Regions from separate parts of the Mesorhizobium sp. M1365 genome, predicted to be linked through region 2. Evidence: predicted binding sites of a transcription regulator. Region 2 holds the regulator's gene; each other region holds the start of a gene.
The links. Region 2 encodes LexA, which represses DNA repair genes until DNA is damaged. Its sites were predicted from a motif close to TGTTCNNNNTGTGTTCNG; they were not measured.

Region 1 (5,987 bases), on a different contig from region 2:
GGAGATGGCCGGCGACAGGCCGTCGATCTGGTCGACGTCCGGCTTCTGCATCATTTCGAGGAATTGCCGTGCATAGGCCGAAAGGCTCTCGACATAGCGGCGCTGGCCCTCGGCGTAGATGGTGTCGAAGGCAAGCGACGACTTGCCCGACCCCGACAGGCCGGTCATGACGATCAGGCTGTCACGCGGCAGGTCGAGATCGACATTCTTCAGATTGTGTTCGCGTGCCCCGCGAATGGAGAGATATTTATGGTCGGCCATCGCCGGTCGCCGCCTCAGAATCTGGAATTCGTGGGATGGGCGGGTTTTCCCGACCACCCCCTATGTAGGTAATTTCGCCGCCTTTTCGAGAGACGCCACAACTCTCGACCAAAGCGTTTAACCGCCTTTCGCGCGAACGGGCAAGCGGAAAGAACAAAGGCCGAACACGCTCCTGACAAAAGCTGCCCGTGAGGCCGGCTTCACAAAGCGTCTCGCGATCACATTTTTCGGCAACCCGGCTATTCAAGGTTGACGTCCCCGCGTCATGGGGGCAGAATCCAATTGTCAACGAAGCCGGCCGTCTTTCGATGGCCTCGCGGCCTGGGGCTAGCCTGCGAGACGCCGCGGGTTATGCGATGAGCGCTTCGACGACAGTCGCAACGAACAGAAGGAGAGCAGAGGCATGACTCCACCGGATTGTTCCTTGAGGCTCCACGTGTCGCTGGAGCCGCGGCAGGTATAAGTAGCCAGGTCAGGCGTTTAGCGCTACCTGCCCACGTTGACCTGCCGATCCCCACAACAATCAGAGACTGCTAGTCGGATCGTCGGCTGAACGCCGCGAAGCATCCGAAATAAAAAGCCGGCAGTACACTCCCGGCAATTTGGATTTCAGATCCAAGAAGGCCCCGTCAGTTGCAAAGCAATGGCGGGGCTGTTCGTTTGAAGCGCAATATTTGTGGTTCACACCAGGCGAACTTAGCGGCTGGAGGGCCTGATCCTGCCGGTAGCGACATCAATGGTGATGCTACCGGAAATCCGAACGTCGGTATCGCGAATCTTGAAGGTGCCGTTGCCGCTGCCTAGAGCCATATCGTCAGGCTCAGGCCGCGGCGCTGGCTCGGCGATGCGATAATCGCTGGTCACACCGGGCAGAGCGCCCTTTTGCGAAGACGTCGAATTATCTTGGGCAAGTGCCATACCCACCAGCATGTTCGTGCCGGCAACGGTAGCGATGGCAAGGCATAGCAGGCTGGATGAGCGGCTGGCGGTCATCGCCGGACTATAGTGCCGCGATAGCGGCAAGACCAGACCGATGGCGCTGAAATTGCGGGCGCTCAATCGCCTCAGTTCCGTCCGCCGGCCCGGCACGTTCATGCGGCCTGCTTGCGAGTGTCGAAGACATGGTCGACGAGGCCCCAATCCTTGGCCTCCTGCGCGGTCATGAAAAAGTCGCGGTCGAGCGTGCGTTCCACTTCTTCGTAGGTGCGGCCGCAATGGCGGGCGTAAAGATCGGTCATGCGCCGCTTGGTGCGAAGGATGCCCTCGGCATGGCGCTGGATATCGGAGGCCTGGCCCTGGAAACCGCCGAGAGGCTGATGCAGCACGATGCTGGTGTTGGGTAGCGCGATGCGCCGCCCCGGTGTGCCGGCCATCAAAAGGAACGAGGCCATCGAGGCGGCGAAGCCCATACAAACCGTGGAGACCGGGCAACTGATATACTGCATCGTATCGTAGATCGCGAAACCGCTGGTCACCACGCCGCCCGGCGAGTTGATGTAGAGCGAGACCTCCTTGTCGGGATTGTCGGATTCCAACGACAGAAGCTGGGCGCAGACCAGCGCTGAGGTGCCGTCATCGATTGGGCCGTTGATGAAGACGATGCGCTCGCGCAGCAGCCGCGAAAATATGTCGAAGGCACGTTCGCCGCGGCTCGACTGCTCGATCACCATCGGCACCAGATTGGCAAGGCCGCTCATCGGTTGTCTCCGTTGACTGTTGTCGTTCAGGCCGCGCGCAGGAAGAGGCGCGGGGTGTTTGCGGCGATCTGCTTGTGCCTGGGAGTGCGCGCGTCAAAGGAAAGCCGGCAACCGGCGCCTGCCATCGCGATCTCCGGCACTGCTGCCCGAGCAAAACCATCATGGACGATGCGCAGATGCGTGCCGCCGGAAACGGTGCGGTCGAGCGTAAAGGTGACGATGCTGTCCACTGGGCTGTCGTTCATTGCGCTGTCCAGGGGACCGCCGGGCGGCACCTGCGTATCGCCGGGCGCCGGCCGCTCCCGCCAGGAATAGCGCAGCAGCCGTCCGGGATCCGCGTCGAGGATTTCGCACTCGATCGGCGCATTCGGCGCTTTAAAGGCAAAGCGGTTGCCGATTTCGGGCTTGATGTCGTTCGGCATCATCCAGGCCGCGAGCAGGTCCGGCACCGTCAGCGCCCGCCACACCTGTTCCGGCGGTTCGGGCAGCTCGCACTCGAACTCGATCTTGTCTGCGGCCATTTCGGCGCGTTCTTTGCCTCGGTTGGTCATTGGTCCATGTCCTTCAAAACCGTCTTGAGCCTTTCGATGCGCTCTGGCCAGAACGCACGGTAGCGTTCGATCCAGCCGAGCAGTGGCGCAAGCCCCTTCGGATCGACGCGGTAATAGGCGTTGCGACCGGCCCGGCGCTCGACCACGAGGCCGGCGCCGCGCAGCACTGCGAGATGTTGCGATACCGCCGGCTGCGATACCGGTATGCCAGTGCGCAGTTCCGACACCGTCATCTCGCCGTCGGCGAGCCGCTCATAGACGGCGCGACGCGTTGGATCCGCTAGTGCCCGAAAAATGTCTGCTTCGATCATGCCGAAAGCATAAGTCAATACTTATCGGTTTGGCAAGCCGTGTTTTTTAAGACAGGCGGTATTTTTTAAGACAGGCGAGGTTTTACAAACTCGCTGGAAGCCAGCGTCTCACCATGTCGGGGGATCCGTTGAACGTCGCCTCGAAAACTGGTGACGCGAGCACAACATGAATATGAAGCAATTCGGAGCCGACGTTTCGGAAGCCATGTTGCCTGTACGCGGCGACAACAAGCGACTGTCCGGCAGTCAAGACGAGATGCTCTTCGTCGATCCACATCTCGGCCCTGCCAGCGATGACGGTAAGTACTTCCTCGACCGGGTGCCAATGTGTCGGGGCGCCAACGGTGGGTTCGACCCATTGTTCAAACATGCAAAGTTGAGTTGCGCCGTTGCGGGCAGAGACATGCATGCGGGTCTTTACTCCCGTCCGCCACTCTTCTTGCGGCTGATCGTTATGCGCAACCATCTTCATGCGTTCGCCTCGATCCCATGGTCTGTGGAAATTCGACGCCAAGACACTACTTCTTACTGACAACTATTGACAGTGCAGGGCCTCTCCTATAGAACGAAAAGAGAACAAAAACCTTGTGGGAAAAGGCAGCGACGGCAGGCAGGGATTGTCCATAGCCTGTAAGGTGCGGCGACAAAAATTCGGTTTCGGATGAGCGCGGAGAAGTATCATGGCGGGTAGCGTCAACAAGGTCATTCTGGTGGGCAACCTCGGGGCGGACCCTGAAATCCGCCGCCTGAATTCGGGTGACCCGGTCGTCAACATCCGCATCGCGACGTCGGAAAGCTGGCGCGACAAGACGTCCGGAGAGCGCAAGGAAAAGACCGAGTGGCACAATGTCGTGATCTTCAACGACCAGATCGCCAAGGTGGCCGAGCAGTATCTGAAGAAGGGCATGAAGGTCTATGTCGAGGGCCAGCTGCAGACGCGCAAATGGCAGGACCAGACCGGCAATGACCGCTATACGACCGAAATCGTGTTGCAGAAATTCCGCGGCGAGCTGCAGATGCTCGATGCGCGGGGCGAGGGCGGCGGCCAGGTCGGCAACTATGCCGGTGGTGGTGCGAGCCGCGGTTCCGATTTCGGCCAGTCCGGCCCGGGCGAAAGTTTCAATCGCGGTGGCGCCAACAAGGGCGGCGGCGGTGGTTCGTCGCGCGAGCTGGACGACGAAATCCCGTTCTGATTTCTCGGGCGGACTGCCCTTGCGGCGAAAAGCGCCGGCACCTTGGCCACGAAATGGCGTCCCGAAAATCTGTCTTGGATTTTCGGGACGTTGTGCGTTTGAGCGGTGAAAGGACGTATCAGGTGAAGGCAAGGGTCAAATGGGTCGAGGAGCGCACTTTCGTTGGCGAGTCCGCCAATGGGCACAAGCTGGTGCTAGGCACTGCGTTCGGGCCGGAGGGCAAGACGCCGGGGCCGAGCCCAATGGAACTGGTGCTGATCGGCACTGGCGGCTGCTCGGCCTATGACGTGGTCCATATCCTCGAAAAGGGGCGCGAGGCGGTCGAAGATTGCGTGGTCGAACTCGATGCCGACCGTGCAGAAGCCGATCCCAGGGTGTTCACCCGCATTCACATGCATTTTGTCGTCAAGGGCCGGGCGCTATCACACGCCAAGGTGAAGCGGGCGATCGGGCTTTCGATCGAGAAATACTGCTCGGCCTCGGCAATGATGGCCAAGACTGCCGAGATTACCCACGACTTCGAAGTCATTGAAACGACAGCGAAGTAGGGCTGTTCCTACGTCGCCATCAGCGCCTTGATGCCGTCGGCGACGAACTGTACGGCGAGCGCCGCCAGGATGACGCCGAGCAGCCTTGTCAGGATCGAACGGCCGGTTTGGCCGAGGATACGGTCGATGCGCTCTGACAGCACGAACACCAGGTAGGTGATGACGAGGCAGATGGCGATGATGCCGACAAGGGCTGTCTGCGCACCCAAACCCTGAAACGAGCTTGAGAGCAGGACGGTCGCCGAAATCGCGCCGGGACCGGCAATGAGCGGGATCGCCAGCGGAAAGGCGGCGATGTTGTGGATCATGTCCCTGGTGATGGCGACGTCGCCGATCTTCTCCTTGCGGTCCTGCCGGCGCTCGAACACCATTTCGAAGGCGATGAAGAACAGCAGAAAGCCGCCGGCGACGCGGAAGGCCGGCAGAGTGATGCCGAAGACTGACAGGATCGACGCGCCGGCGATTGCGAACAACGCCATTACCAGGAAGGCGATGACCGAGGCGCGCACGGAGACCTGGTTGCGCTCCTCGCGGTTCATGCCGCGGGTCACGGCGAGGAAGAGCGGCGCCAGGCCGGGCGGATCGATCGTCACCAGTATGGTGACGAAGGCGTTGAACAGGCTGTCGAAGCTCGGCATGCTGACCCTCCCCCGCCGGCAAAGCCGGATAACGGGATTGGTAGAGCAAAGCGGAGGCAGTGGAAACCGTGCGGATCAGGGGCTGACGGCCCGGCGCGCCAGAAACTCGACTTCAAGACGCCAGGTGGCGCCGTCGTCCTGTGAGCGTTCGCCCAGCCAGCGGAACGAATTTTCGGTGATGCGCGAAAAGCTCCAGCGCACAGCAGATCCGGTGCCGTCTGCGCCTTGCTGGATGATGGTGTCGCCCTCGGCACGGCCGAGCTGGCGGCTGTAGTACTGATTGCGCGGATCGCTCCAGAAGATGTGCCAGGCGTCAACGCCGGGATCATAGACACGCAACGTCGTGCCATAGAAGGTCCATTTGCCGAGCGAGGGCGAGGGGCCGGCGTCACGGGCAGGCAGGATCCATACGTCCTGGATCGCGCGGCCTTCGAGCACCCAGCCGAAATGCACTTCGCCGCGCCCGGTCAGCACCTGACCGTCCTCGAGATGGCGCGTGGCGTCGAACGTCCAGGCGCCGACGAAGCGGCCATAAAGATTCAGTTTCTCGGCAAGGGCCGGTACGGGCCCATCGCTGTGCAGGACCTTGGCAAAGGAATTGGACATGGCTTCGCTCTCATCTTGTCAGGAGACCGGCAAGCATAGACGCCGACAGGGGTTCTGCGCTTGGGAAAAGTTGCTATGTTTCGGCGATGACGACGAGCGCGCACAGGCTGGCGTCGGGCCGAGGCTGGCAGGTGTCGGATGTCATCTGCACCGCCAGCGCCGCCGACAGGCCATTCGAGGAG
Region 2 (5,987 bases):
GACGGCGCAGCAGCGCTGCCGGGCGAACGCGTCGCACTGCTGGATGCCGCCGACCGCGTGCTGGCGGAGCCGGTTGTGGCGCTCCGCACCCAGCCGCCGTTCAACGCCTCCGCCATGGACGGCTATGCCGTGCGGGCGGCCGATATCGCGTCCGTACCGGCAAGGCTTTCGGTGGTCGGCATGGCGCCGGCCGGACGCGGCTTTGCCGGAACGGTGCAGCAGCGGCAGGCCGTGCGCATCTTTACCGGCGCGCCGCTTCCCGAAGGCGCCGACACTATCGTCATCCAGGAGAACGTCCGCGATCTCGGTGGCGGCAGCGTCGAAGTGACGGAACGGACGGTGCAGGGGCGCAACATCCGCCGCCTCGGGCTCGATTTCGCCAAGGGCGATGTCCTGCTGCCCAAAGGCCGCCTGCTCGACCCGGCGGCCTTGTCGCTGGCGGCATCGGCCAATCACCCCGAGGTGCGCGTGGTCAAACGGCCGCTGGTCGCCATCATCGCCACCGGCGACGAATTACTGCCGCCGGGCAGCGATCTTGGCCCCGACCAGATCATCTCCTCCAACGCCTATGGTGTCGCCGCTGCCGCACAGTCGGTCGGTGCGCGCGCGCTCGACCTTGGCATCGCGCCGGACCGCAGGGAGGCGATCGCTGCGCTGGTTGAAAAGGCCGTGAAGGCTGGCGCGAACGTCATCGTCACGCTGGGCGGTGCCTCGGTCGGTGACCACGACTTCGTCCATGACGTGCTGACCGGGCAAGGCATGACGCTCGATTTCTGGAAGATCGCCATGCGGCCGGGCAAGCCACTGATGTTCGGGCGGCTGGGAGACATTCGCTGCATCGGCCTGCCCGGCAATCCGGTGGCAAGCCTGGTCTGCACTCAGCTCTTCCTGAAGCCGCTGCTGGCGCGGCTCGGCGGCCGCGCCTTTCAGCAGGATATACGTCGGGCACGGCTCGGTGCCGCCATGCCGGCCAACGATCTCAGGCAAGATTATGTGCGGGCTGTTGTCATAGATGACGCCGGTACGCTCGTGGCGACGCCGTTCGGCATCCAGGACTCCTCGATGCTGAAAATGCTGGCCGATGCCGACGGGCTGATCGTTCGCGCGCCGTTCGCGCCTGCCGCGGCGGCGGGCTCCCCCTGCGACGTACTGATGCTACGCTGAACCTGCCTCACTCCGAAATCAAGGTCCGGGTCAGCGGATGGTCTGGATCGGCCAAACCGTCGATGATGTTGAAATGATGCCGGTCAGGCTCGACCACCGAGCTGGTCGCGGTACCCAGGCCGATCCAGATGTTGGCCAGCAACGCGCTCTGACGCAGGAATTCGGCGCGCTCGCCGCCGCCGGCCCAGCAGGTCAGGCGGGCCTTGTCCATCGGGCGCAGCAGCACCGGACTTTCGGCCTGCGCCTCGGCCTCATCGATCGCCAGCGTCTCGTTCATGCCGGTGCGCATGATCGGGCGCAAATCGTGCACCCCCGAGATCGACACCACATGACGAACGCGCCGGACCACTTCGGTCGCCAGCGGCGTCGTCGCCGTAACCATCCGGCTAACAAGATGGCCGCCGGCCGAGTGCCCGGTCAGCATCAGCGGCCCTGCAACCATCGCCGCCGCCTTGCCGATCGCCGCGCCGACCTCCTTGACGATGCCGCCAATGCGTATCTGCGGACAGAGCGTGTAGGACGGCATCGCCACCGCATAGCCGCGATCAACAGGGCCAGCGGCAAGATGCGACCAGAAATTCTTGTCGAATTCCATCCAGTAGCCGCCATGAACGAACACCACGAGTCCCTTAGGCTTGATGGCCGGCAGGAAAAGATCGAGCCGGTTGCGTGGATTGTCGCCATAGGCCATGTCGAGCCGCGCCCTGCCCTCGGTCGAAAGCACGTCGCGGAAAACCCGCGCGGGCTCGATCCAAGCCGCCGGCCAGCGATCGCTGCCGGCTATGTTGGCGCCGTTGGCATAGGCGTTGTCCCAATCGGCAATGTGACGTTCGAACACCCTGCGCCTTCCCTGGCATATGGCCTTGCAGCGTAGCCGTAAGCATCGCGCGGCGCGTCGTCGCCAGCCTCACGATTCCAGCTCTCGCATCAATCTCAAGTGACAGCTGCTTTGATGGCGAAGCGCGCATCCTTCCACGCACCGGTGTGCAGGATGTCCTCAAGCACTTTGACGGCCTGCCAGACATCGGCGTAGCCGACATAGAGCGGGGTGAAGCCGAAGCGCATGGTCGATGGCGCGCGAAAATCGCCGATCACGCCTCGTTCGATCAGCGCGCGCATGACCTGGTAGCCATGCTCATGCATGAATGAAATCTGGCTGCCGCGTTTTTCCCCATCGCGCGTGCTTTCGAGCGTGAGCCCGTAAGTGCCGCACTTTGCCTCGACAAGCTCGATGAACAGATCCGCCAGCGCGATGCTCTTCTTGCGCACCGCCGTCATGTCGACATCGTTCCAGATGTCGAGCGCGCCCTTCAGCGTGCGCATCGACAGGACCGGCTGTGTGCCGCACAGAAACCGGCGGATGCCGGTGCCGGCCGCATAGCCTGGCTCGAAGGCGAAGGGCCGTGCATGGCCCCACCAGCCGGTGAGCGGCTGCTGGATGTCGGAAAGATGCCGCTCAGCCGCATAGATGAAGGCAGGCGCGCCCGGGCGCCATTCAGATATTTGTAGGTGCAGCCAACGGCAAAATCGGCGTTTGCCTTGTCGAGTTCGACTGGCATCGCGCCGGCGGTGTGGCAGAGATCCCAGACGATCATCGCCCCGGCTTCCTGAGCCCTGCGCGTCAGCGCCGGCATGTCGCGCAGTTCGCCCGACTTATAGTTGACGTGGTTGACCAGCACCACAGCGGTGCGTTCGTCGATCAGCTCTTCGATGGTCGGCGCGTCGACTCCCGAGAGGCGCAGCAGCGTATCTTTTCGCGTCGAAACCACACCCTCGGCCATGTAGAGGTCCGTCGGAAAACTATCGCCCTCGGCGACGATGACCTGCCGCTCCGGTCGCATGGCCATGGCGGCGTGCAGCAGCTTGTAGATATTGACCGATGTCGTGTCGCAGACCACTGTCTGGCCGGCCGCGGCCCCGATCAGGCGCCCGAGCTGGTCGCCAAGTTCAAGCGGCATGTTGAACCAGCCGGCCGTGTTCCATGCGCGGATGAGATCATGCGACCATTCTTCGGTCGCGGCCTTGTGCAGTTCATCGAAAGCGGCACGTGAAGCAGCTCCTAGCGAATTGCCGTCGAGATAGATCACTCCTTGCGGCAACACAAAGCGGTCGCGCATCGCGCGCAGCGGATCCGCGGCATCCATCGCCTTTATGGCCACGAGATCGGGAATTCCTGTCATGATTTGTCTGCTCCCCCAAGATCCAACGCAACGCCGGACACGCATCGACTGTTCTTCCATTACTTGGTTGCGCGCAGCAAGGCTCCACCGGCGAGAAGCAGCCTGACCAGGCGGTGGAAACCGGGACTTAACCCGAGGTTGGCGTTTTGAGTTCGTTTCGTTCACGGTGCATTGACCAAACCGCACAGTCGATACGGGTTCAATTCCGTGCCTTTTGCCGACCGACGGCCGATGCCAGTGCCGCCTTCTAGGAGGCCAGAAGGGCGCAAACGAAAGCAGAATCAAGGCGATGAGGCTCGCGGCGGTGAAAATGCGTTAACGCCGGTAGGGGACGTCGTTTGTTTCCCGAGCCTTAACGCATTCATTAAACTTTAAACAGTTGCGGAACACAACTGGAACAGATAGTGTTTGTTCTGGGTTTGTTTTTCTGATTCTGTTGGGGGTCGCTATGCTGACACGCAAACAACACGAACTGCTTATGTTCATCCACGAAAGGTTGAAGGAAAGCGGTATCCCGCCTTCATTCGACGAGATGAAGGAAGCGCTCGACCTGGCTTCCAAATCCGGAATCCACCGGCTGATTACGGCGCTGGAGGAGCGCGGCTTCATTCGCCGTTTGCCCAACCGGGCCCGTGCGCTGGAGGTGCTACGCCTGCCTGACTCGATCGCCCCCGGCCTCAATGCGGCACGCAAGTTCTCGCCGAGTGTCATCCAGGGCAGCCTTGGGCAAGGCGCCCCTCGGCAGGGCAAGCCGACATCGTCGCGCGTGCCCGCAGCCGGAAATGACGACGATGTCGTCGCCGCCGTTTCGATCCCGGTAATGGGCCGCATCGCTGCCGGTGTGCCGATCGACGCCATCCAGCACCAGACGCATTCGATTTCGGTGCCGCCGGATATGATCATGGGCGGCGAGCATTATGCGCTCGAGGTCAAAGGCGATTCGATGATCGGGGCCGGCATTTTCGACGGCGACACGGTGATCATCCGCAATGCCGATACGGCGAGCCCCGGTGAGATCGTGGTGGCACTGGTCGACGAGGAGGAAGCGACGCTGAAGCGGTTCCGCCGCAAGGGCGCCTCGATCGCCCTGGAAGCCGCCAATCCGGCCTACGAGACGCGCATCTTCGGACCAGACAGGGTCAAGGTGCAGGGCAAGCTCGTCGGACTGATCCGCCGCTACTGAGTTCCGCCCTTGGCGCCGGCTTTGGGATTGTCGGCCCTGCGGTATGGCGGCAGGCCCCGTGCCGCGCGTGAAAATTTCCGTTGCACGTGCCAGGGCCGGTATGATTTTTCGACGGCGAAGCGGATCTCGGCGCGTGTTGCCGCTTGTGGATCGAAATAGACGGCGGCACTTCCCGCGCGCGCCAGTTGCCGTTTGGTGACGACGAGGACCAGCCGGTCGTAGTAGCAGGGGTTATGGGCGGTGGCGTCGTCGATGACGATCAAGCTGGCAAAGGCGCAGGCTGGCCGCGCAGTATCGCGGTCCGTGGCTTGCGCGATGATCGCGCCGGATGGATGCCTGGCAAGGCAGAGGCCGTCCGTGCAAATGAACGGCATGCCCGGCGGTAGGTCGGCCGGATCGGCAATGTCGAATTGCGGGTCGTTCTTTCCAGGTGTTTCCGGCGCGACGATAGCCTCTGATGTGAGCGCGCGTTTCCAGTTGTCGATGGTGAACTCATTCGGGCGTGCCCGGTTGACCGCGAGTTCACCGCTGCCGATCGGCAGCGCGACCAGCCGTGCGTCCTCCGAGACCAATACGTCGGGTATGCGTGTCTGCGTTGTCGTCAGCAAGCCGGCGAGCGCAAAAGGAAGTGCCGCCAGCCGCAACCACGTCGTCGCCATGCTGGCAATGACGAGGGCGATCGTCACCAGAAGGACGGATCTCAGCGAAATCAGCCCGACCGCATCGATCGGCGAGCGCTCCGAGATCCACCCGGACAGGGCGATCATCGCCGTCAGCCCCTTGCCCATGACATAGAGAAAAGGGCCATCCGCACCGAACGGCATCGCCAGCGCGCTGAGAACGGCGAAGGGCATGACGACCAGTGACACGATGGGCATGATGGCCAGATTGGCGAACAGGCTGAGCGGCGCCACGCGCTGGAAATGCCATATGGCGAAAAGCGCCGTGGCGCTCCCTGCAATGATCGAGGTCATCGCCAGACCGCACATGCCCAGCAGGACCTTTCGAGTGGCAAAGCGTAGCGGCGACTGCCGCGGCGGCGGCGTGGTGGCCCTGCCGGCGCGGTAATCGGACCAGCCTGCATAGGCGCCGACAAGGGCCGCCGTCGCGGCGAAGGACATCTGGAAACTCGGACCGACCACCTCGTGCGGCGACACCAGGATGACCGCGATGGCCGAGATCGCCAGGTTGCGCATGGTGAGCGCGGCCCGGTCGAACAGCACGGCGATAAGCATCACCGCCAGCATGATGAAGCTGCGTTCGGCCGCCACGACAATGCCGGAAAAGACGAGGTAGGCCGCAATCGAAAAAAGCGCGGCGGCCGCGGCATATTTCTTGACCGGCCGTCGCGATGAGAAATCGGGAAACAGCGCGAAGGCACCCCGCAGCAGCGCCATGATGGTGCCGGCGACCAACGCCATATGCAGCCCCGAGATGGAGATGATGTGGTAGATGCCGGT
Region 3 (5,987 bases), on a different contig from region 2:
CGCTCTGGTCGGCGGTGAAGCGGAAACCTTGCAACTCGCCGACGTGATGGCCTTCGACGAGGACGGTTCCGGTTGGGCTGATTTCGGCTTCAGGCATCGTGTTTTCTCTAAGGCGCCGCATGAGGACGGAAGTCCTGCGGTCTACAAAACGTTTCGTCAACCGCTCATGCAGCGCATCCGACAATCTGTCTTCGATTTCGCGCGTCTTTTCCTGCCAGTGTGCCCGATCGGCCAGCCAGCCGGGCCGGTTGGAAACGAAGGTCCATGTGCGGATCTGGGCAATCCTGTGCGACAGCGTGTCGATGTCGCCTTCGGTTGTGTCGGCACGGCGCACCTGCTCGGCCATGTAGTTCTCGTCGACATGGCCATGCCTGGCAAGGTCCATGTAAATGGAGGCAATCAAGTCGGCGTGCTGGGCCGGCGCGATCTTCCTGTAGTCGGGCAGCGCGCAGGCTTCCCACAGCAGCGCCACGCGCCTGGCATCGGTGGTGAGTGCCCGGACGTCCTCGTCGCGCGACAGATGCTCGAGCGCCTGCGCGTCCACGGCCGGCAGCGCGCGCGTCAGGCCTTCGACCGGAGCGTTGGTCTCAATCGAGCGCTTCAGCGCATCAAGGTTGGCGAAATCGAAATGCGCGGTGCGCCACTGCAGTACTTTCACCGGGTCGAAATCATGCGCCTCGATTTTGTTGACCAGTTCATCATCCAGCGGATCGACCTGGCCGGTGACGCCGAAGGTGCCGTCGCGCAGATGCCGGCCGGCGCGGCCGGCAATCTGGCCGAGCTCGGCCGCCGTCAGGTTGCGGTACTGGTAGCCGTCGAATTTGCGGTTCTGGGCGAAGGCGACGTGGTCGAGGTCGAGGTTGAGGCCCATGCCGATGGCGTCGGTGGCGACGAGGTAGTCGACGTCGCCCGACTGGAACAGCGCCACCTGGGCGTTGCGGGTGCGCGGGCTGAGTGCGCCGAGCACGACGGCGGCACCGCCCTGCTGGCGGCGGATCAGCTCGGCGATGGCATAGACCTCGTCGGCCGAGAAGGCGACGATCGCCGTGCGCCGCGGCAGGCGGGTCAGCTTCTTCGAACCGACATAGGCAAGATGCGAGAGGCGTGGTCGCGTCACCACCGACACGCCCCGCAGCAGGCGCTGCAGAATGCCGTGCATGGTGGCCGCGCCCAGCAGCAGAGTCTCCTGGCGGCCGCGCAGATGCAGGATGCGATCGGTGAAGATGTGGCCGCGTTCGAGATCGCCGGCGAGCTGGACCTCGTCGATGGCAACGAAGGCGGCGTCGGTCTCGCGCGGCATCGCTTCCACGGTGCAGACCGAGTATTTCGCGCCCGCCGGCTGGATCTTTTCCTCGCCGGTGATGAGCGCCACCTTATGGGCGCCGACCTTCTCGCAGACGCGCGTATAGACCTCGCGGGCAAGCAGCCTGAGCGGCAGGCCGATGACGCCGCTTTCATGCGCCACCATGCGTTCGATGGCGAGGTGGGTCTTGCCGGTGTTGGTCGGGCCGAGCACGGCCGTCACGTCTCGACCCGACAGGATCAGCGGTTCAGTGTGTTTCGGATGGATGTTCATCGGCCTGGAAATAAGGCTCTCTGCCTCGCATTGTCGGGAGCGCGCCCATATTGGCCGCGTATGACAGGCGACACATAGGGATTTCGGGCGCGAAGCGAAAGCGGAATATGCCGAGGGCAGGCCGATTGGTTGGTTCGAAGCCAGAAAATCTGTTCCCGATTAACAGTTGGAACGAGTCTGGAACGAATCAGCGACGAATCACTGACTCGCGCTGATTCAGGGTTTGTTCACGGCTACATCTGGGTTTTCTGTCGGCGTACCTCACCACATGCTGAATCACGGAAACTGGCCCGATTTATGCAGGCGGCATCCAAGCGAGCACTGCGGTTAACCTTTGCCGGCGAATGGTCGTGGCCGGCCAATCTGCTTCGCACAACGTTATGAAATTATTGATGTTTCCTAACGCGCTTTAATCATTTCGAGGGTGTTTTCAGCTCTCGCCGTTAACGTTCCGCTCAAAGCCGGAACGAATCGGCGACGAATCAGAGATAGCCGAAGTTTCTTGGTTTGTTCACCGCAACATGTTGTGTTGTGGACAGCTTTTCCACCGAGAATCCACAGGCTGCCGGGCGGCTTTTGCACAAGCTGCGAGTTTGCCGTTAACCTTTGCGTGCCGGATTGGGGCAGCGTGCTGCATCGAGATCTTGCAACGGGAAGACCGCTATAGAAACGGGCCGTTTTGCAGGCCCGTTCGTCCAAGCGCGGATCTGTCTCAACGTAAAGACAAACGATCAGGCGACGTACTGGCCGCCATTGGCTGATATGGTCGAGCCGGTGATGAAACCGGCATCGTCGGAAGCGAGGAAGACGACGCAGCGCGCGATCTCCTCCGGCTCGCCGAGACGACCGACCGGGATGTGCGGGATGACGCGCTCGTTGAGGACCTTCTCGTCCATTGCCTTGACCATCTCGGTGGCGATGTAGCCGGGGCAAATGACGTTGACGGTGATGCCGGCGCGCGCGCCTTCCTGGGCCAGTGCCTTGGTGAAGCCGATATCGCCGGCCTTCGAGGCCGAATAATTGACCTGGCCGACCTGGCCTTTCTGGCCGTTGATCGAGGAGATGGTGATGATGCGACCGAACTTGCGGTCGCGCATGCCGCCCCACAATGGATGCGTCATGTTGAAGACGCCGGAAAGGTTGGTGTCGAGGACCTCTTTCCATTGCTCGCGGGTCATCTTGTGGAACATCGCGTCGCGAGTGATGCCGGCATTGTTGACCAGCACCGAGACGGGACCGAGATCGGCTTCGATCTGTTTGATGCCGGCGGCGCAGGCCTCGTAGTCGGCGACCGACCATTTATAGACCGGGATGCCGGTCGCGGCCTTGAACTTTGCCGCCGCTTCTTCATTGCCGGCGTAGTTTGCGGCGACCGAATAGCCGGCGCTTTTCAAGGCGACCGATATCGCCGCGCCGATGCCGCGCGACCCGCCTGTGACGATTGCAACCTTTGTCATATGTCCTCCCGGGAAATGCAGATGACTGAGCGTTGAAGCGGTGGGGTTTGCCCCCTATTCCCTACTCGCTTTGCGCCAGCATCCTATTCGTATCGCTTATCTCATCACAATGCTTCCACGCACATGGCAACACCCATGCCGCCGCCGATGCACAGCGTGGCAAGGCCTTTCTTGGCACTTCTGCGGCGCATCTCGTAGACCAGCGTGTTGAAGATGCGGGCGCCCGAGGCGCCGACCGGATGGCCGATGGCGATGGCGCCGCCATTGACGTTGACGATGGCCGGATCCCAGCCCATGTCCTTGTTGACGGCGCAGGCCTGCGCGGCAAAGGCCTCGTTGGCTTCGACCAGATCGAGGTCGCCAACCGACCAGCCGGCCTTGGCCAGCGCCTTGCGCGAGGAGGGGATCGGTCCCGTCCCCATGATCTGCGGGTCGACACCGGCGGTCGCCCAGGAAACGATACGCACCAGCGGTGTGATGCCGCGCCTTGCGGCTTCCGCTTCGGTCATCAGCACCACGGCGGCGGCGCCGTCGTTGATGCCGGAAGCATTGGCAGCCGTCACCGTGCCTTCCTTGTCGAAGGCGGGCTTGAGCTTGGTCATGGCATCGATTGTCGCGCCGTGGCGGATGTATTCATCCTGGTCGACTACGGTGTCGCCCTTCCTGCCCTTGACTGTAAAGGCAACGATCTCGTCCTTGAATTTCCCGGCTTTCTGCGCGGCCTCGGCCTTGTTCTGGGAAGCCAGTGCGAACTGGTCCTGGTCGTCGCGGGTGATCTGAAACTGGCGGGCGACGTTCTCAGCGGTGTTGCCCATATGATAGCCGTAGAAGGCATCGGTCAGGCCGTCCTTGATCATGGTGTCGATCAGCTTGAAGTCGCCCATCTTGACGCCACCGCGCAGATGTTGCGCATGCGGAGCCATCGACATCGATTCCTGGCCGCCGGCAACGATGATTTTTGCATCGCCCTGGGCGATCTGCTGCATGCCGAGCGCGATAGCGCGCAAGCCCGAGCCGCAGAGCTGGTTCAGGCCCCAGGAGGTCGCCTCCTGCGGTACGCCGGCAGCCATTGCCGCCTGCCGCGCCGGGTTCTGCCCTTGAGCCGCGGTCAGAATCTGGCCGAGAATGACCTCGTCCACCTCCTTGCCGTCGACGCCGGCACGGACCAGCGCTTCCCTGACGGCGACGGCACCCAATTCATGGGCTGGGGTGTTGGCGAAGGCGCCGTTGAAGGAGCCGACGGGCGTGCGCGCTGCACTGGCGACAACGATGGCGTTGGAAGCGGACATGTTCTTCTCCAGGCTTTCGGGGAATGATTTCGGGTGCCGTCGGGGACTTTTCTTGCCCTTTCCACAACCCGAGTCAAACCCGAAATGGGCATGGCGTCCCACTCCCGCAAGTATGCCGCCCGTCGCTGCAACGGCGGCCCGTCCGTGCTGCGCAGCATAAAATGTTCCCGCACTGCACAAACTGCTTGGATTCATGACGCTTTTGCGCATATCCTTTAAAAAGGCGCAATCGTTACCGGCGGCTTACTTAAGCTGCCCGGTGTCCGGGGAGGATGCAGATGGCCGCAAAAGACGAACCTATTGTTATCAAGAAATATGCCAATCGCCGTCTCTACAATACGGGCACCAGCACCTATGTGACGCTCGAGGATCTCGCTGAAATGGTCAAAAGAGGCGAGGACTTTACTGTCCAGGACGCCAAGACCGGTGACGACATCACGCATCCGGTACTGACCCAGATCATCTTCGAGCTGGAGAACAAGGACGGGCAGAACATGCTGCCGATCCCGTTCCTGCGTCAGCTCATCGCCTATTACGGCGACCAGATGCAGATGATCGTGCCGAGCTTTCTCGAACAGTCGATGCTGGCCTTCTCGAAGGAGCAGGAGCGCTTTCGCGAGCAGATGAAAGATGCGCTCGGCAAGTCGCCGATGGACATGATGAAGATCGCTACGCCGATCAAGGTGCTGGAGGAGCAGACGCGGCGCAACATGGAAATGTTCCAGAACGCCATGCGGCTGTTCACGCCGTTCCCGCCCGCGGGCTCGGCGCCGGCAGCAGCGCCGGCCGAACCGGCCAGGAAGGAAACGCCGGAAAAACCCGACGACCTTCAGGAGCTGAAGGAGCAGATCGCCGCGATGCAGCGCAAGCTCGACACGATGTCCTGACTGCCGGCTGGCGAAGTGCAGCGTCGGACCTTCCTTCAGGTGCTGCTGAGACTTCGCAAGCAGCGCGGCTAGACTAGAGCTGCTCCGGCAGCGGTCCCTGGTAGCGGGCGCGTGGCCGGATCAGGCCGTTGCTCGTCACCTGCTCCACGGCATGCGCGGCCCAGCCGACGCTGCGGCCGAGCGCGAACAGGCGGAACGGCGTATCGGACGGCAAACGGAGACCGCGCGTCAGCGCGGCCAAAGCGAAATCGACGTTCGGGCGCATGCCCGTTGCCGCAAAGGCCGCATCGCAAAGCCGTAACAGCCCATCATCGACATCTATCGCGGCCAGCAACGGTTCCGCACGCGGATCGCCGTCGGGATAAAGCGGATGGCCAAATCCGGGCAGCGGCCTGTCGTGACCGAGCCAGCGTCCGACAGCCGCGTCCGGCCCCAATCTCTGCGCATCTTCCGCCAGCATCATGACCGCCTCCGCGGCGCCGCCATGACGCGGCCCGGAGAGCGTGGCGAGGCCGGCAAGCAGGCAGGCCGAAACAGGTGCGCCGGTGGACGCGGCGACCCGTGCGGCGAAGGTCGATGCGTTCAATTCGTGATCGGCCAACAGTACCAGTGAGCGGCGGATCAAGTCTGCGCCGGCCGCATCGAGCGACCATCCCCGCGCCAGCCTTTCGTGCACGGCACCAGTTCCGGGAATCGCGCCGAGCGCCTGGGCCAAAGCGGCGATGGCGCCGGCCGCATCGTGGTTGAGCGAAGCCGATCTTCGGCCGAGCGAAGGCCG
Region 4 (5,987 bases), on a different contig from region 2:
CGCACAGATCAGCCAGGCCGGCACGATGCTGGTCCAGCAGGCCGAGACAGCCGCTGGCCCGCAGCTGACCAGTGAGGTACTTGCATCGGTACCCGACCTGAAAGGGCATCTCGGGCTCTGAAGGAACTTCTCTATTTCGGCAGCGTATAGGCCATCACATAGTCGCCCGGCTTGGTACCGACCGAGCCGTGGCCGCCGGCAACGATGACGACCAACTGGCGTCCGTCGGCTACCGTGTAGGTCATCGGTGTCGACTGCCCGCCGGCCGGCAGCCGCGCCTGCCAGAGCTGTTTGCCGGTCGTCAGGTCATAGGCGCGCACATAGTCGTCGACCGCCGCACCGAGGAAGGCGACGCCGCCGGCAGTGATCATCGGCCCGCCAATGCCGGGCACGCCGACCTTGAATGGCAGCGGCAGCGGCGTCATGTCGTAGACGGTGCCGTTGCGATGCTTGTAGACGATCTTGCCGGTCCGAAGGTCGGCACCCGCCACATAGCCCCAGGGCGGCGCCTGGCAGGGAATGCCGAGCGGCGACAGGAACGGCTTCAATATTACTGCGTAAGGCGCACCGTCATTGCGGTTCAGGCCCTGTTCGCTGCCCTTGGTGTCACCGGGCGGCGGCACGTCGGCGCGCGGCACCAGCTTGGAGATGAACGCCAGGTATGTCGGCATGCCGAACATCACCTGCCGGACCGGATCGACTGCCACGCCGCCCCAGTTGAAGGTGCCGAAATTGCCGGGGTAGATCAGCGAGCCCTGCAGCGACGGCGGCGTGTAGCGGCCCTCATAGCGCAACTTCCGGAGCTCGATCCGGCAGGCCAGCTGGTCGAACATGGTAATGCCCCACATGTCGGCACCGGTCAGCGGTTTCGGACTGAAGCTGAGATCCGAGACCGGCTGCGTCGGCGAGGTATGGTCGCCCTCGATGGCGCCGCCCGGTGCCGGCACTTCCTTGACCGGAACGATCGGCTCGCCGCTGCGCCGGTCGAGCACATAGAGGTCGCCCTGCTTGGTCGGCCCGACCAGCGCCGGCACCACGCCACTTTCCGTGGTGATGTCGACCAGCGTCGGCTGCGCCGGCACGTCCATGTCCCAGAGATCGTGGTGCACGGTCTGCCGCACCCAGCGCAATTGTCCGCTGTTGAGATCGAGCGCGGTGATCGACGAGGAGAATTTCTCGTCATTGGCGCTGCGCCCAGCGCCGAGCTGGTCCGGCGTCTTGTTGCCGAGCGGCACATATAGCAGCCCGAGCTTCTCGTCGACGCTCGCCGTCGACCACATGTTGGGTGAGTTGTTGGTGTAGGTCTGGTCCGGCGGCAGCGGCATCGTCTGGTCGGGATTGCCCGAATCCCAATTCCACAACAGCGCGCCGGTGTCGGCATCGTAGGCACGGATGACCCCGGACGGCTCCTGCGTCGAATAATTGTCGTTGACCGCGCCGCCGACGATGATCTTGTTGGCGACGATCAGCGGCGCCGAGGTCGAATAATAATAGCCCGGCTTCGGATATGGCATGTTGGCGAGCAGGTTCAGCGTGCCGCCTTCGGCGAAAGTCGGGCAGACCTGGCCATTCGCCGCATCGAGCGCGATCAGCCGGGCGTCGGATGTCGGCAGGTAGATGCGTGTGGCGCAGGGCTGGCCGGCGGCGACCTTGGCATCGGCATAATAGGCCACGCCGCGGCAGGTCTGGTGCTGGCGGTCCTTGTTGAGCTTGACCTGCGGATCGAAGCGCCATTTCTCCTTACCGCTCGCGGCATCGATGGCGATGGCGAAATTATGCGGCGTGCAGATGTAGAGCGAGTCGGCGATTTTTAGCGGCGTCACCTGATAGGTCGTCTCGCCGATGTCGTCGGGCCCTTTCACGTCGCCGGTGCGATAGGTCCAGGCCGGCTGCAGATTGGCAACGTTTTCGGCGGTGATCTGGTCGAGCGGCGAATAGCGCTGGCCGTATTGCGTGCGACCGTAATAGTGCCATTCGCCAGCCGGCACGTTGCCGCCAAGATCGGCCGTCGGCGTCACCTTGTCGGTGTTGAGTTCACCCGTAATATCCTTTGGATCGGTCGTCATCGAATAACCGGCGACGGCAAGCGATGCCAGTACGGCGAGGATAAGCGGTGCGCGTCCGTCGGGACCGGTAAGCCCGCGCCGCGCCCATGGCGTCAACAGCCATAGCGCGACAAGCACGATGATGCCGCCGCGCGGGCCGAGCTCCCACCAGTCGAAGCCGATCTCCCAAACCGCCCAGGCGAGCGTGCCGAGCACGATCGCCGCGTAGAGCCACAGCGCCGTGGATCTGCGCCTGTAGAGCAGCCAGGCCGCGACAAGGAAAGCTAGACCGACGATGACGTAGTACCAGCTGCCGCCCAGCGTCACGAGCCAGATGCCGCCGCCGCCAATCGCCAGGCCGATGAGGAAAAGGATCAGGGAGGTGATGACCACAGCCAAGACGGTGCTCCTTCGACTGGTGCGCTCCGCGACGCGTCCATGGGCAACCCCGCATTGCGTTCCTGCCCCCACGCAACTTTCTCCGGCCCGCTTCCACTGTCAAGCAAGCTCGGCGTTTTACGGTGCCGGCCCATCGCAAGCCCGGCGTTTTGGTTAGCAGACCCATCCAGATTGTGAGTCCACCGACTGGACAGAGAACAAAACGGAGACACTTCTGGCCTTTCGCTGCCGAATCACTACATTCGGGGGGAGATGTCCGGCTTTTCGGAAGACATGCCCTTTTTTGACGAACCGAACGCGCGGCCCGTGGCCCCGTCGGGCATTGCCGCGCGCGCCATGGCTGCCCGCAGCAACCAGAACAACGCGCCCGATTATCTCAACGGCCTCAACCCCGAGCAGCGGCTGGCGGTGGAAACCACCGAAGGCCCGGTGCTGGTGCTGGCCGGCGCCGGCACCGGCAAAACGCGCGTCCTGACCACCCGCATCGCCCACATCCTTGCCACCGGCAAGGCTTTCCCCTCGCAGATCCTCGCCGTCACCTTCACCAACAAGGCGGCGCGCGAGATGAAGCAGCGCATCGGCCTGTTGATCGGTGAAGGCAATGTCGAGGGCATGCCGTGGCTCGGCACCTTCCACTCGATTGGAGTGAAGCTGCTGCGCAGACATGCCGAGCTGGCCGGGCTCAAATCCGACTTCACCATTCTCGACACGGATGATGTCGTGCGCCTGCTCAAGCAGCTTATCCAGGCCGAAGGGCTGGACGACAAGCGCTGGCCGGCCAAGCAGTTCGCCCAGATGATCGACGGCTGGAAGAACAAGGGCCTTGGCCCCGCCGACATCCCCGAGGGCGATGCCCGTGCCTTCGCCAACGGCAAGGGCCGCGAGCTCTACAAGGCCTATCAGGAGCGGCTGCAAACGCTGAACGCTTGCGACTTCGGCGATCTCCTGTGCCATCCGATCCGCATCTTCCGCGCCAATCCGGACGTGCTGAAGGAATACCACAAGCGCTTCCGCTACATCCTCGTCGACGAATATCAGGACACCAACACCGCCCAGTACATGTGGCTGCGGCTGCTGGCACAGCGGCCGCAATCCTCCCCCCTTGAGGGGGAGGTGCCCGCGAAGCGGGCGGAGGGGGTTGCCGCAGAAGGCACCGCTAGAGCGTCGAGCACTGCCGCCGGTAGGTCAAGCACTGCCGCACGGACCCCACCCGACCGGGCTTCGCCCGGCCACCCTCCCCTCAAGGGGGAGGGAAGCCCGCGCCTGTCCACCGTAAATATCTGCTGCGTCGGCGACGACGACCAGTCGATCTATGGCTGGCGCGGCGCCGAGGTCGACAACATCCTGCGCTTCGACAAGGATTTTCCCGGCGCCACCATCATCCGGCTGGAGCGCAACTATCGCTCGACCGCGCACATCCTCGGCACCGCCTCCCACCTCATCGCCCACAATGAGGGCCGCTTCGGCAAGACGCTGTTCACCGAAAAGATCGCCGAGGACGACGAGAAGGTGCATGTCCACGCCGCCTGGGATTCCGAAGAGGAGGCCCGCGCCGTCGGCGAGACCATCGAGGCTTATCAGCGCCAGAAGCACAATCTCAACGACATGGCGATCCTCGTCCGCGCGTCCTTCCAGATGCGCGAATTCGAGGACCGCTTCGTCACGCTCGGCCTCAACTACCGCGTCATCGGCGGCCCGCGCTTCTACGAGCGCCTCGAAATCCGCGATGCGCTGGCTTTCCTTCGCGTCGTCGCACAAGGCGCCGACGACCTCGCCTTCGAGCGCATCGTCAACGTGCCGAAGCGCGGCCTTGGCGAGGCCACCATCCGCCAGATCCACGACACCGCACGGGCGCTGCGCATCCCGATGCTGGAGGCGGCGGCAAAACTCGCCGAGAGCGACGAGCTGAAGCCGAAGCCACGCGCCGCGCTGCGCGAGGTATCGGCCAATTTCGAACGCTGGCAAAAGGCTCTCGAAACCACGCCGCACGCCGAGCTCGCCGAGACCATTCTGGAGGAGAGCGGCTACACCGACATGTGGAAGAACGACCGTTCGATCGAAGCGCCCGGCCGGCTCGAGAACTTAAAAGAACTGATCCGCTCCATGGAGGAGTACGAATCGCTGCGCTCCTTCCTCGAACATGTCGCGCTGGTGATGGACGCCGAGCAGAACGCCGAGCTTGACGCCGTCAACATCATGACGCTGCATTCGGCCAAGGGCCTCGAATTCGAAACCGTGTTCCTGCCCGGCTGGGAAGAAGGCCTGTTCCCGCACCAACGCTCGCTCGACGAGGGCGGCCGCTCAGGGCTGGAGGAGGAACGCCGCCTCGCCTATGTCGGCCTGACCCGCGCCAAGAAGAACCTGCACATCTGGTTCGTCTCCAACCGCCGCATCCACGGCCTCTGGCAATCGACCATCCCGTCGCGCTTCCTTGACGAGCTGCCGGAAGCCCATGTCGAAGTTTCCGAGAGCGGCAACTCCTACGGCGGCTACGGCAATGCCTATGGCGGCGGCTCGTTCGCCTCCGGTCGTGGAGGCCAAGGTGCAGGCAGGCAGAACCCTTATGGGGCATCGCGCTTCGACAACATCGGCGGCAATAACGGCGCCGAAAAATCCGGCGCTTTCTCCAGCACCTATGCGACACCGGGCTGGCAGCGCGCTCAGGCCAACCGCACCGAGGCGACCGACCGCAATTGGGGCACGCGCTCCGGTCACCAGGTCGAGCGCATCGGCTATGGCGAAACCGACTCCGGCTACGGCGCCGGCCGCACCTCGGTCAAGGGCCGCACCATCGACGGCGAGCTGGTCGCCAAATCCGTCGCCGACACGCCGTCCCCCTTCAGCGTCGGCGACCGCGTCTTCCACCAGAAATTCGGCAACGGCAACATCTCGGCCATCGAAGGCAACAAGCTGACCATCGACTTCGACAAGGCCGGCCAGAAACGCGTGCTGGACGGGTTTGTCACCGGGGTGTGAGGCCGCCGGGCGCTAGCGATACCGCGCCTGGTTCCACTTATGGCCGAGCAGCGACAGGATGATGATCAGGCCGTTGAAGAACTGGACATAGAAGCCGCTCAGGCCTGCCGCGACGACGCCGGTCTGGATGAACGAGACCGTGACCGCGCCGATCGCGCCGCCGACAACCGTGCCGATGCCGCCCCAGGTCGGGGTGCCGCCGACGAACACCGATGCCAGCACCGGCAGCAGGTATCCGTCGCCCGCCGTCGGCCACCAGGTGAAGTTGATCATCACCGAGAAGGTGCCGGCGATCGCCGCGCCGATACCGACGAAGACGAACACTTTCACCCGCACGCGCTTGACGTCGATACCCATCTGCTGGGCGCTGTCTGGATTGTCGCCGACCACCTTGACCTGGGCACCGAAGCGATGGCGGTTGTAAAGCAGCGCCGACAGCACGACGAAGCCGATGGCCCAGAAGATCTGCACCGGAATGCCGTAAAGCTGGCTGGAGAAGATCTTGTAGGCCCAGCTGTCGGCAAGGCCGGTCAGCGCCGTCGACCTGCCCTCGTTGATGATCTGGAT

Region 1: the regulator LexA is predicted to act here: its motif matches at 3,382-3,399, upstream of NKH04_RS12315 (single-stranded DNA-binding protein).
Region 3: the regulator LexA is predicted to act here: its motif matches at 1,744-1,761, upstream of NKH04_RS02960 (helicase-related protein).
Region 4: the regulator LexA is predicted to act here: its motif matches at 2,638-2,655, upstream of NKH04_RS13540 (ATP-dependent helicase).

Annotation. Positions count from the first base shown of each region.
Region 1 is NZ_JAMYLG010000008.1:60,732-66,718, reverse strand. It holds gene uvrA (excinuclease ABC subunit UvrA) at 1-261, opposite strand, end outside; gene NKH04_RS12340 (hypothetical protein) at 958-1,356, opposite strand; gene NKH04_RS12335 (ATP-dependent Clp protease proteolytic subunit) at 1,353-1,958, opposite strand; gene NKH04_RS12330 (SRPBCC family protein) at 1,985-2,509, opposite strand; gene NKH04_RS12325 (ArsR/SmtB family transcription factor) at 2,506-2,820, opposite strand; gene NKH04_RS12320 (cupin domain-containing protein) at 2,903-3,292, opposite strand; gene NKH04_RS12315 (single-stranded DNA-binding protein) at 3,501-4,013, shown strand; gene NKH04_RS12310 (OsmC family protein) at 4,136-4,561, shown strand; gene NKH04_RS12305 (MarC family protein) at 4,570-5,199, opposite strand; gene NKH04_RS12300 (hypothetical protein) at 5,275-5,805, opposite strand; gene NKH04_RS12295 (helix-turn-helix transcriptional regulator) at 5,892-5,987, shown strand, end outside.
Region 2 is NZ_JAMYLG010000017.1:96,969-102,955, forward strand. It holds gene NKH04_RS19490 (molybdopterin molybdotransferase MoeA) at 1-1,164, shown strand, start outside; gene NKH04_RS19495 (hormone-sensitive lipase) at 1,172-2,002, opposite strand; partial or broken gene kynU (kynureninase) at 2,098-3,344, opposite strand; gene lexA (transcriptional repressor LexA) at 3,793-4,527, shown strand; gene NKH04_RS19510 (ComEC/Rec2 family competence protein) at 4,521-5,987, opposite strand, start outside.
Region 3 is NZ_JAMYLG010000002.1:178,078-184,064, forward strand. It holds gene NKH04_RS02960 (helicase-related protein) at 1-1,576, opposite strand, end outside; gene phbB (acetoacetyl-CoA reductase) at 2,308-3,033, opposite strand; gene NKH04_RS02970 (acetyl-CoA C-acetyltransferase) at 3,138-4,322, opposite strand; gene phaR (polyhydroxyalkanoate synthesis repressor PhaR) at 4,601-5,209, shown strand; gene NKH04_RS02980 (citrate/2-methylcitrate synthase) at 5,283-5,987, opposite strand, start outside.
Region 4 is NZ_JAMYLG010000009.1:96,722-102,708, reverse strand. It holds gene NKH04_RS13550 (hypothetical protein) at 1-121, shown strand, start outside; gene NKH04_RS13545 (glucose/quinate/shikimate family membrane-bound PQQ-dependent dehydrogenase) at 132-2,444, opposite strand; gene NKH04_RS13540 (ATP-dependent helicase) at 2,697-5,420, shown strand; gene NKH04_RS13535 (ABC transporter permease) at 5,433-5,987, opposite strand, start outside.